3 regions of the Shewanella sp. K8 genome follow, and region 2 is predicted to be linked to each of the others. Evidence: predicted binding sites of a transcription regulator. Region 2 holds the regulator's gene; each other region holds the start of a gene.
What was found. Region 2 encodes LexA, which represses DNA repair genes until DNA is damaged. Its sites were predicted from a motif close to TACTGTATNNNNATACAGTA; they were not measured.

Region 1: the regulator LexA is predicted to act here: its motif matches at 2,222-2,241, upstream of ON072_RS13115 (YebG family protein).
Region 3: the regulator LexA is predicted to act here: its motif matches at 1,792-1,811, upstream of recA (recombinase RecA).

What each region holds. Positions count from the first base shown of each region.
Region 1 is NZ_JAPEHY010000022.1:75,946-80,199, reverse strand. Features, by position in the region: gene ON072_RS13130 (PqiB family protein) at 1-803, opposite strand, end outside; gene ON072_RS13125 (paraquat-inducible protein A) at 781-1,419, opposite strand; gene ON072_RS13120 (paraquat-inducible protein A) at 1,409-2,056, opposite strand; gene ON072_RS13115 (YebG family protein) at 2,253-2,540, shown strand; gene ON072_RS13110 (GAF domain-containing protein) at 2,554-3,012, shown strand; gene proQ (RNA chaperone ProQ) at 3,276-3,935, shown strand; gene prc (carboxy terminal-processing peptidase) at 3,966-4,254, shown strand, end outside.
Region 2 is NZ_JAPEHY010000024.1:44,834-49,087, reverse strand. Features, by position in the region: gene plsB (glycerol-3-phosphate 1-O-acyltransferase PlsB) at 1-1,270, opposite strand, end outside; gene lexA (transcriptional repressor LexA) at 1,535-2,155, shown strand; gene ON072_RS13770 (cell division inhibitor SulA) at 2,152-2,643, shown strand; partial or broken gene coxB (cytochrome c oxidase subunit II) at 3,112-4,233, shown strand; gene ctaD (cytochrome c oxidase subunit I) at 4,252-4,254, shown strand, end outside.
Region 3 is NZ_JAPEHY010000010.1:96,846-101,099, forward strand. Features, by position in the region: gene ON072_RS07700 (regulatory protein RecX) at 186-617, opposite strand; gene recA (recombinase RecA) at 629-1,693, opposite strand; gene mutS (DNA mismatch repair protein MutS) at 2,010-4,254, shown strand, end outside.

The DNA of each region.
Region 1 (4,254 bases), on a different contig from region 2:
TCATTGTCATATAGGGTGAAACTATCGCCGTTTACTGCGTTCTTTGAGCTTTCGGGGGAATCAAAGTTGATGCCGCCGGCGAGTATCGCCGCCAGGCTCTCTGCGCTGACCTTAACGCCGGAAAGTGAGGCGTTGATCTCTATGCCGGAGACATTCCAAAAGCGGGAATCTTTCTTGACCAGATAGGCATATTGCTCCTGAATAAAGGCACTCAGCTGCAGCTTGTCACTGTTGTCGAGTCGATAGCTGACCACACTGCCAACCGGTACCTGGCGATAGAATACCGGAGAGCCCACATCCAGTGAGCCGAGGCGATCGGCGCTCAGTTCAACCACTAAGCCATCATTACTGGGCAGCACGGCCGGGGCAGAGCGCTCGGCCTCGTAGCTGTAACGTGAATCGCCGTCTCCGGGTTGAATACCTATATAGTTTCCCGAGAACAAGGCATCCAAACCTTCGACACCTGTGATGGATGCTTTGGGGGTCACCAGCCAGAACTTGGTTTCATCCCTGAGGAAAGGCTCGGCGCGGTAGTCCATCAATACATCGACATTCACACCCTGCAGCTCTTCATCGATGGAGATATCCACCACCTTGCCGACGGTCAGGCCTTGATAGCGCACCAGCGTCTTGCCTACGTCCATACCACTGGCACTGGGGAAGTGGATCCGCACCTCAATGCCGGATTCCTTGATGCTCTTCAGCCCCAGCCAAGCGCCCAAGGCCAACGCCACTATAGGTAACAGCCAGATGGGGGAAAAAAGCTTCTTTTTGACTATTTTAGGCTTTTCGATTTGCGTCATCTTCTGTGTCCAGTTGATCCCAAAGTAAACGTGTGTCCAACACCTTGGCCGCAAGTTGGGTAAAGAGGATGACCAAGGCAAACGCAGTTGCTGCCGGCGCCGGCTTGGCGTCCAGCAATTGCCCCATATTAACCAGGGCAACGGTAATGGATATGACAAACAGATCCAGCATAGACCAGCGTCCAATCCATTCTATGATATGAAACCCAGCCATCAGTGGCCGTTTGGGGATAGGCAGGTTGAAACTGATCGCCGTCAGATAGAAAGCCAGGCCGATAATCTTCAGCCAGGGCACCAGAATACTGGCGGTAAAGACTATGATGGCGATGGGTAACATATCCGACTGTACCAGATGGGTGATGCCGGAAAAAATGGTGTCGTAGGTAACCTTGCCCTGTTTGGTGAGCATGGTAATGGGATAGATGTTGGCCGGGATCAACAAGATGGCTGCCGTGATCAGCAAGGCCCAGCTTTTTTGCAGACTGGTTTCGTCCCTTAGCCTGAGTGGGTTTTGGCAGCGGCTGCAGTACTCATCCTCTATCAGGTTGAGTTTCTTGCAGGCAGGGCAGGTGCACAGGCCCATGTCTTTGCCCTGGATCTGCTTTCTAGCTTTCATCGAGAAAACTCCACATATGCTCCAGGTTATATTCGCGCTGCAGGAAGAGAGTCACCAAAAACAGCATGGTAAAACAAAAGGTTCCCATGCCAAAGTAAACATCGGAGAAGTCGGACAACTGAAAGGCGGAAACCAGGAAACTGATCACATAAATTTCCAGCATGGTCATTTGCGACAGCAGGCCTTGCTTCTTGAGCAACCAGGTGAGAACCCCTCGCCAGAAGTGATGCTGCACCAGACCTGTCTTGATGATCAGTACCTGAACAAAAATCGACAGATTGAGTACTCCTGGGGCTATTACTGCCGCCACCAATACGGCAATCCCCACTATCCAATAACCTTGGTCAATTACCGCCAGGGCACCTTGGTATGCGGTCGTGGTTCTGACACTGCCGAGAAAGTGCATTTCCAATACAGGTAGCAGCATGGCGGGCAGATAAAACAGCAGGGCACTGATACATAACGCCAGCATGCCATTGATAGAACAATAGGGCGCATCATAAAGCGCTGTATGGCATCTGGGACAAAGCGCTCTGACGCCGGAGGGCAAGGCGCGTTTACTCACAGCCAAATCACAGGCGCGGCAGAGCACTATGCTGCAGTCCGGTTTGTTGTCGCTTGGAGTATAAGCTTTCAAATGCTGGATATGTCCTGTTCTGGCCATGGTGACCCAAACTTAGTCGTCAACACACTAACTGCGTTGCGCGTGGGTCCATTGGAGTTAATCGACAAAACAAACTCGCAAATACTATCAGAAAGAGCGCGTCTCTTGCATCTATAGCGCATTTTATGTCACTCTATATACTGTATATTTAAACAGTGTGAGGAAGGTCATGGCCGTTATAACTCAGTACGTTGTGGTCAGAGAAGGGGTTGAGAAGATGACATTTACATCTAAGAAGGAGGCAGACGCCTACGATAAGATGCTCGACATCGCGGATAACTTAATCCCCTTTATTCAAGCCAGTGAATTGGAACTGGATGATAATACAGCGGAAAAACTTGCTTTTTATTTAGCTTCTCATAAAGATACACTGGCGAATCTGCTCAAGGGCGCCCCGGTAAAAGCACCGGCCCCCGCCAAGAGCAGTAAGAAGAAGACAGAACCAGAAAAGGCATAACCCGGGAATACAGATGAAAGCTCAGTTTTACGATACGCTCAACCGTCAGGTACAGGCACTGTTTGCCGGTGAAGACGATGTCATTTGTGCCATGGCCAATTTCTCAGCTTTGCTGAATGAACACCTTGAAGACATCAATTGGGTGGGCTTCTATCTGCTCAAGGGTGAGCAACTGGTGCTTGGGCCCTTTCAAGGGAAACTGGCCTGTACCCGAATTCCAATGGGCAAGGGGGTCTGTGGCACCGCGGCCGCCAAGGCCGAGACTCAGTTGGTTGAGGATGTACATCAGTTTGCCGGACATATCGCCTGTGATGCCGCCAGCAACTCGGAAATTGTGATCCCTGTTTACCAAAAGGGCGAACTGATTGCCGTGCTGGATATCGACAGTCCCAGCCTGTCGCGCTTCGATAAAGAGGATCAAGCCGGGCTGGAGACCCTGGTGCAGAGTCTGGAAAAGTGCTTATTTGGTTAATTCCCGTACAATCTGCCACAATTGGTGGTCGCTTTAAGGCGCGTGCAGCTTATAATAGGCGGCCGCTTTGAGGGCCAAATGACCGTTTGTGGTGCTTGGCCGTATCAGGCTGAAATGTTAAGTTTTGTGTAATGCCTTTGGCAATGGCCGAATGCATGCTAATTTGTACGTTATCCCCCAAGGGGTTAACGAAGATGAACGACGCCGTGAGTACAGCAGACCTAACTGACCACTGACGTCCCCTGTTAACTGTGGAAGTAATGATGGAATCAACAGAAAAGTTGACCGACACCAACGCTATTCTGGCGTATTTGTATGAAACATTCCCTTTGTGCTTTATTGCCGAAGGAGAAACCAAACCACTGAAGATAGGACTGTTTCAGGATTTGGCTGAAAGGTTGGCTGATGATTCCAAAGTCAGTAAGACCCAACTTAGGGTCGCCCTGAGACGCTACACCAACAGTTGGCGCTATCTGAAGTGCATCAAGGAAGGCGCTCAGAGGGTGGATCTCGATGGTAACCCTTGCGGCGAACTGGACCCAGAGCATATTGAACATGCCAAGGCGACGCTGAAAGAGAGTCAGGAAAAAGCCAAGGCCCGCCGTGCTGCCGAGCCAGCCAAAGAAGGTGAAGCCAAAAAAGCCAAGCCTGCGCGTAAGCCTCGTCCTCAAGGGGACAAGCCCCGCAACGAGCGCCCACGCAGCGATAAAAAGGCGGCCCGTAAGCCTGGCAAGCCTGCCGCTCCAGCCGTGGAATTGGTACCAGCCGTATTGGAAGAGCTGAAACCTTCACAGCGAGTGAATGTCAAATTGGGTATGACACCGGTAGCCGGTGTGATCCTCGACATCAATAAAGAAGATGTTCACGTCCAACTGGATTCCGGCCTGTCAGTTAAGGTCCGCGTGGAACATATTCTGCTGTAAAATCATCAAATAGAAAGGAGTAACTTGCTGATGCGAAAATTTATTCTTGCTGCATCGATCGCCAGTGTCTTTATGGGAGCCCAGGCGCTGGCTATCTCACCGGCAGTCCCGGTCAGCGAGTTACCCCATTTGCAACAGGAGCCGCAACACAAGGTTGCCAGTAAACGGATAACCGGCCTGTTCAGTCGCTCCCATTATCACAGATTCGATCTGGATGATGCCTTCTCACAGCAGATCTTCAAACGCTTTCTTGAACAACTCGACTACCGCCGCAATGTATTGTTGCAGAGCGATATCGACAGTTTTAAGGTTTATGCCA
Region 2 (4,254 bases):
GCACCAGAGTCACCGGCCGTTCAATGCCTCGCAGCACAGAGTTGACTGTCATCGCCAGCATTCCTGTCTTGGGTGACAACAGCCGCCCGGTACGGGAGCGGCCACCTTCGGTGAAGTATTCAACCGAATAGCCTTTGGCAAACAGCTGATCCAGATACTCGCGGAACACAGCGGTATAGAGCTTGTTACCGTTGAAGCTGCGGCGGATGAAGAAAGCACCACCACGGCGGAACATGGGCCCGGCGGGCCAGAAGTTCAAGTTGATACCGGCGGCTATGTGGGGCGGAACCATACCCTGAAAATAGAGAATATAGGAGAGCAGCAGGTAATCCATATGACTGCGGTGGCAAGGCACATAAACTATCTCATGGCCATCGTGGTGCAGCTGGCGTATCTGCTCGGCGCCCTTGATGTTGATCCCCTTGTAGAGCTTGTTCCACAACCAGGTGAGGATCCGCTCGGCAATACGCACCAGGCTGTCTGAATAGTGGGCGGCAATCTCATCGAGATATTCTTCCGCCATCTCCCGGGCTCTGGCCTCGGGGATCTTCTTGGCAGCGGCCTCTTCTTTAATCGCCTTTTTCAGCGTTTCCGAGCGCAGCAACTCATTGAACAGAGCCTGACGGTTGGGCAGCACGGGTCCTGTCATCACCTTGCGTTGCCGGCGGAAATGTACCCTGGCCACCCGTGACAACTTATGGGCAATAGCCTTGTCGGTCCCATGTTCATCGGCCATCAGCCGCAACGACACGGCATTGGAAAACTGCACAAAGTTGTCGCGCCCCAGAAACAGGATCATCAGAAACTTGCGCAGCCAAGTGGGATTTTCCCGCTCAAATACGGCGGCACGCATGCTGTCATCTTCCTTACCAGGAGTGCGGCCCCAATAGAGGCTCACTGGCACCAATTGAATATCCAGTTGTGGATTGGCCTGATGCAGGTTCAGCAGAGAAGTGAAACAGCTGAGAAATGGCTTGTTGCTCTTGCGCTTGCCGAATAGGGGCTTGGCTCCTTCCAGGCAGACGACTCGGGGAACGGTAATATCATCAACCTTGAGTGCCTCATAAGGACAAGGCAAACCAAACTTACGGGTGACTTCCGCCAATGCCGCAATATCACTGACAGATTCCGTCTTCATTACATAGGCCATCGGCTTGGCCGGATCCAGGTTCAAATCGGCGAAAGGATCCTGAGGCACCACAGTGGTATGCACCAGCTTGCTTTGGAGCCAGCGAAGAGATTTAAACCAGAATGAATCTTGTTTGGACATTTTTTTCAGTGTCTGAGCCACAATCAATAGCCCAATAGAATACCAGAATTTCCTGAACCTTAGCTAGGGAAGGTGCGAACCGGCCCCGGCAGCTTCTCTGGCCAATGCCTTGAACTCCCCATGCTGCATGGGCCAAGCCGTTAAAACCAAAGCACCGAATGGCTTACTTAGCCACTCCCTAAAAGTTTCAATTTTGGTTAATACTTGCACTGATAAAAATACTGTATATACTGACAGGTACTGTATGAAAAAACAGGAATTACCATGAGACCACTGACACCGCGCCAGGCACAGATTCTGGAACTGATTAAACGCAATATAGCCGACACCGGCATGCCGCCAACCCGGGCCGAAATTGCTACCCGGCTGGGCTTCAAGAGCGCCAATGCCGCCGAGGAACACCTCAAGGCATTGGCCAAGAAAGGCTGTATTGAGATCATGCCAGGCACCTCTCGTGGTATTCGCCTGCCTCATGATGAACAAGCGGAGTCAGAAACAGGCTTGCCCTTGATTGGTCAGGTTGCCGCCGGTGAACCCATACTGGCACAGGAACACGTTGAGCAGTATTACCAGGTCGACCCTGGCATGTTCCACCCCAATGCCGACTTTCTGCTGCGGGTACGCGGCGACAGCATGAAGAACATAGGTATTCTCGAAGGTGATCTCCTGGCGGTTCACAAGGTACAGGAAGCCCGTAACGGTCAAGTCGTGGTGGCCAGGGTTGAAGACGATGTAACTGTGAAACGCTTTGAAAAGAAAGGTAATGTGGTTTATCTACATGCCGAGAACGAGGCTTACTCCCCAATCAAAGTCGACCTGACTTTCCAGCCATTGACCATTGAAGGACTGGCGGTAGGGATAATACGCAATGGAGACTGGCTATGAGCATAATGACTGGCAACGCCCCAAGACACCCAGGCCTGTGGACAGACACCGGTATTGCCGGCAATCAGCCTTGGCAACATACCGGTATCTCCAGCTTGGCCAGCCATAGCCAGGGACGTCAGGAATTATTGCGCCTCTGCCCTCAATTGGCGCAATTGAGTCAACAGGGACGCTGGATAGTCTTGATTAACGCCCCGGCCAGCATAGGTTACAAAGAAACCTTAGCAAGGGCCGGTGTCAGAATGGATAGAGTACTCTTGGTGCGCACCAAGGATGAAGTAGAAGCCTTGTGGGCAACGGAAAGAGCCCTGACCAACGGCACCTCCAGTGCAGTGATCAGTTGGATAGACAGCCTGGATGCCCGTGATAACCGCCGATTGCAGCTGGTCGCCCGTAACGCCAGAGCCATGGGCATAGTGTTGGAAACGGGACAGCAGGCGAAAGAGGTGGATAACCACCTCAACGAACTTACCCACTCCATCCATTGATTGTGTTTAAAGGCCATCCCTGGGATGGCCTTTTTTCTGTGCCTTTTTGGTGCAATGCCTTCCCCTGTCAATCGGCGGCAAACCGCGCAGCTCTGCTACTCACACAGAATTCACCTCTGGATTAACAGACGCTTTTTTTTCATATAGTTAGAAAACATCGTGATCTTGATCAATATTTAATCTACAAGTAATGTAAGAACAACGATTGTGTTATCTCCATGCAATTCGTCGTAGGTTGACCGCCCCATTTCGGTTCATAACGAGTGGTGCCGTCGCCGGAAATGCTGAGTATATTCAGCGGTAAGTGCAACAGTGGTCACCACCTGTATACCTAGAGCTAAGTGAAACCGCCGCCGCACTTTGAAGTCATCGTTGCTTTTTTGGGAACTGAAGAGTTTGCATAGAGCAAAGACTTACTGTGTGACTCTTCTTTGTAGTTGCGAATGCAATTGACAGAGGAGATGTCTTGTGAAGCAATGGCTGTGTGTTTTGCTGACCTTGTTGTGCGTCAGCTTGTTGTCTCCAGGCGCTCAGGCAGATATGCCCTTGAATATGACTCAAGGGGTAACTGAGATCAGTGGCAAGGTGTATCACCTGCACATGATCATTCTTTATATCTGTTGCGCCATAGGTTTGGTCGTATTCGGCGTGATGATCTACGCCATGATCAACCATAGGAAGTCCAAAGGGGCAGTCGCGTCCCAATTCCATGAAAGTACCAAGGTAGAAATTGCCTGGACGCTTATCCCCTTTTTAATCCTGATCCTGATGGCAATCCCCGCAACCAAAACGCTGATTGCCATGGAAGATCCCAGTGATGCCGACCTGACGGTCAAGATCACCGGCTCGCAATGGAAATGGCACTACAGCTATTTCGGCGAAGACATCGACTTCTTCAGCATATTGGCAACGCCGAGATCCCAGATAGAAGGCCAGGAAGCCAAGGGCGAGCACTACTTACTTGAAGTCGACAAGCCTTTGGTATTGCCCATCAATCGCAAAGTCCGATTCCTGATGACCTCAGATGATGTGATCCACTCCTGGTGGGTGCCCGCCTTTGCCGTCAAAAAAGACGCCAATCCCGGTTTTATTAACGAAGCCTGGACCCGGGTGGACAAACCGGGGATCTACCGCGGCCAATGTGCCGAGCTTTGCGGTAAAGACCACGGCTTTATGCCGATTGTGGTGAAGGTACTGGCAGAAGATGAGTTTGACGCCTGGATGGCGGAACAGAAACAAGCCGCGGCTACGGCCGCCGAAGAAGCTCAGGCGGCCCTCAGTGAGACCATGAGCCATGATGAGGCCATGGCGCTTGGCGAACAGATCTATATGGCGCGTTGCGCCGCCTGTCATCAGCCCAACGGCGCCGGACTTCAAGGGGTGTTCCCGGCGCTCAAGGGCAGTGCTATTGCCATAGGCCCAATCGCTGCCCATCTGGACATAGTGATCCATGGCAAGACAGGCACCGCCATGCAGGCCTTCGGCAAACAGATAACCGCCAAGGAACTGGCTGCTGTGGTGACCTATGAGCGTAATGCCTGGGGCAATAATACAGGCGACACTGTGCAAGCCGCCGACGTCAATAACCACGGGCAGTAGGGGGAGAAGATG
Region 3 (4,254 bases), on a different contig from region 2:
GGACAGATAAAGTCAGCTAAAAGCGCCAGAACGGAGTGTTAACAGCTGAGTGTTACTTTGGCGTGCAAACAACGACTGCAACTCAAGGAAAGTAAATGCTGGGGTTTTGTAAAACAAGGTCAGTTTGGGATGCTTTAGCAGCGGTAAGCTTAGTTGTGAAGGGGCAATTGTGATAGAGGGAAAAGTCAGTCGTAAGGGTCATATTCAAGGGCATATGCCACTTGATCATAACTAAAGCCCTGCCCCATCAAGTGACGAATTCGACGAGCTTTTTCTTTCATATCATCTGCGGGACTATCACCGAATTTCTTCAGCGCGCGCGTACGGGCCAAGGCAAACCAGTCACAATCACTGGCATCCAAAACCTGCTCAATACATTGTTTATTTAAGCCCTTTTGCATCAGTGCCTGACGCACTTTCCCCGGGCCGTGGGCCTTGGCAATATGGCTGCGCAGCAAGGCTGCAGCGAAACGCTGATCATCGATAAAACCTTTGGCTTCCAGAGCATCCAAAGTCTGTTCAACTTCCGGCGACTCAAAGCCCTTGTCCAGCAAGCGGCTCTTGAGTTGCTCGCGGCCATAGTCGCGGCGCGCCAATAGCGCGACCGCAACATCCATTACCGACTGGCTCAGAAGACTTCTCCGGTTTCCAGATCGACATTGCCTTCACCTGTCTCGGCGCTGGCAGGAGCCGCTTCAGCTTTGCTGAGCAGTTTAGCGCGCAGTGCCGCTTCGATTTCGGCTGCCACTTCGGGATTTTCCTTGAGGAACTTACCGGCATTGGCGCGGCCTTGACCTATCTTGTCACCTTTGTAGCTGTACCAGGCGCCGGATTTTTCCACCAGCTTGTGGGCTACGCCCAGGTCAACCAACTCACCGGTACGGTTGATCCCCTGACCATAGAGAATTTGGAAATCGGCTTGTTTGAAGGGGGCGGCAATCTTGTTCTTAACCACTTTAACCCGAGTTTCGTTACCAACAACCTCGTCACCCTCTTTGATAGCGCCGGTACGGCGAATATCGAGACGAACGGAAGCGTAGAACTTAAGGGCGTTACCACCAGTGGTGGTTTCAGGGTTACCGAACATGACCCCTATCTTCATCCGGATCTGGTTGATGAAGATAAGCAGAGTGTTGGACTGCTTGAGGTTACCGGCCAGCTTGCGCATTGCCTGGCTCATCATACGGGCCGCCAGACCCATGTGGGAATCACCGATTTCACCTTCGATTTCAGCCTTGGGCGTCAGCGCCGCCACTGAGTCAACAATGATGACATCGACGGCGCCACTGCGAGTCAGCGCATCACAGATCTCCAGCGCCTGTTCACCTGTATCTGGCTGAGAACACAGGAGGTTATCGATATCCACGCCCAGCTTCTTGGCGTAGATAGGATCCAGTGCGTGTTCGGCATCGATAAAAGCACACACTTTGCCTTCACGCTGCGCCGCAGCAATCACTTCCAGTGTCAGGGTTGTTTTACCAGAAGATTCAGGACCATAGATCTCAACGATACGGCCCATTGGCAGACCGCCGGCCCCCAGAGCCACGTCCAGAGAAAGCGAACCGGTAGAGATGGTTTCGACATCCATGGTTCTGTCTTCACCCAGTTTCATGATAGAACCTTTACCGAACTGCTTCTCTATCTGTCCCAGAACTGCGTTCAGCGCCTTCTCTTTGTTTGGATCTATTTTCATTCCTGTTCCCTCTTGATTGCGGCGCAATGCGCCGCCTGAAATCTATGTTGCCGCTCCTTTTAAGAGCTTTGGCGTCAATACCAATCTGCCACCTAGTATACTGTACAATCATACAGTATCAAGTGCTGGTGATAATTTATTTAAAGGCCGCTTGCGGATCAATCACTTGTGACCGAAAGCATAAAATTTACCCGCCCACGACTGGTTCAGTGATGAATAACTGATACTATTGGCGCCATTGTCGAAAGGGCAACCGCTCTTGGAAAAACAGTCAAGGAAACATCTGAAAGCTCCCATGAATGCAGTGATCACGCCTATGGATAACCCTGATTTGGAAAAACACACCCCGATGATGCGACAGTATCTGTCGATGAAGGCGCAGCATGCCGAAATGCTGCTGTTTTATCGCATGGGGGACTTTTACGAACTGTTTTACGATGATGCCAAAAAAGCCTCCGAGCTCTTGGGTATTTCACTGACGGCCAGGGGCAAGAGTGGCGGCGATCCTATTCCTATGGCGGGTATTCCCTATCATGCGGTGGAAGGTTATCTCGCCAAGCTGGTGCAGCTCGGTGAGTCGGTTGCCATCTGTGAGCAGATTGGTGACCCGGCCACGTCCAAAGGGCCGGTCGAGCGCAAAGTGGTGCGCATAGTGACTCCCGGAACCCTCACCGATGAAGCGCTGCTGCAAGAACGTCAGGATAACTTGCTGGCCGCCGTCTACGAAGGCAAGAACGGTTTTGGCTACGCCACCTTGGATGTGGCCTCCGGCCGTTTTGTGATTGCCGAGCTGGCCACCCTTGAATCATTGGAGGCAGAGCTGCAACGCACCAAACCGGCCGAGCTGCTCTACAGCGAAGACTTTTCCCAACAAAGCCTGATCGCCGGCATCAAGGGCAAACGCCGTCGTCCCGAGTGGGAGTTTGACTTGGATACCAGCATGCGATTGTTGCTGGATCAGTTTGGCACCAAAGATCTGCGTGGTTTTGGCATAACAGACGCCAGGCTGTCACTGCAGGCCGCCGGCTGCCTGATGCAGTATGTCAAAGATACCCAGCGCACCGCCCTGCCCCATATCAATGCCATTACCCGCTTTAACCAGAGCGACAGCATAGTGTTGGATGCCGCCACCCGTCGGAATCTGGAACTGACGGTGAACCTTGCCGGTGGCCGGGACAATACTTTGGCTTCGGTGCTGGATGCAACCGCTACCCCCATGGGCAGTAGGATGTTACAGCGCTGGATCCATCAGCCACTCAGAGATCATCAACAGATAGGCCTGCGACAAACTGCGGTGGCGGAGTTGATTGCCAGCGGCCTGTTCGAACCGTTGCATGATGACCTCAAGGCGCTCGGTGATGTGGAGCGGATCATGGCGCGCCTGGCTCTGAGAAGCGCCCGCCCGAGAGACTTTGCCCGTCTGCGGCAAGCGCTGGCGCTGTTGCCGCAACTGCAGCAACTATTGGCAAATACGCAAAGCCCCGAGCTTGGCCGTTTGAAACGCCAGCTCAGTGAATTCCCTGAAGAACTCGCGCTGCTGGAGCGGGCCATTGTCGACAACCCACCGGTACTCATTCGTGATGGCGGCGTGATCCGCGATGGTTATCATGCCGAACTGGATGAATGGCGCCGCCTCAGTGAAGGCGCCAGTGACTATCTGCAACAGTTGGAAGTCAGGGAAAAAGAGCAAACGGGAATAGCCACCCTGAAAGTCGGTTTCAACCGGGTACACGGCTACTATATCGAAGTTTCCCGCGGCCAGTCGGCGCTGGTGCCTCTGAGCTACCAAAGACGCCAGACATTGAAAAACACCGAGCGCTATATCATCCCCGAGCTGAAAGAGTATGAAGAGAAAGTGCTCTCCAGTCAGGGCAAGGCGCTGGCACTGGAAAAACAGCTTTGGGACGAGCTGTTCGATCTCCTGCTACCCAAGCTCAGCGAGTTGCAGGCCTTTGCCATGGCGGCGGCCGAGTTGGATGTACTGAGCAACTTTGCCGAGCGGGCCGACAGCCTCAACTACAACCAGCCGGAATTGAGCGATAAGCCGGGCATACATATTGAAGCCGGGCGTCACCCAGTAGTTGAGCGGGTCAGCCAGGCTCCCTTTATCGCCAACCCGGTAACTCTTAGCCCTGAGCGTAAAATGTTGGTGGTCACAGGCCCCAATATGGGCGGTAAGTCCACTTACATGCGTCAGGTGGCACTGATCACCCTGATGGCGCATATCGGCAGCTTTGTGCCGGCAGATAAGGCGATTCTAGGGCCTGTTGACAGGATCTTCACCCGTATCGGCGCCTCGGACGATCTGGCCTCGGGCCGCTCCACCTTTATGGTGGAAATGACAGAAACGGCCAATATTCTCCACAATGCGACCGCAGAGAGTCTGGTGCTGATGGATGAGATTGGCCGCGGCACCTCCACCTATGACGGCTTGTCACTTGCCTGGTCGGCGGCAGAGTATCTGGCTCAGCGACTCGGCGCCATGACACTGTTTGCCACCCATTACTTCGAGCTGACTCAGTTGGCAGAATTGATGCCCCAAGTTGCCAATGTACATCTGG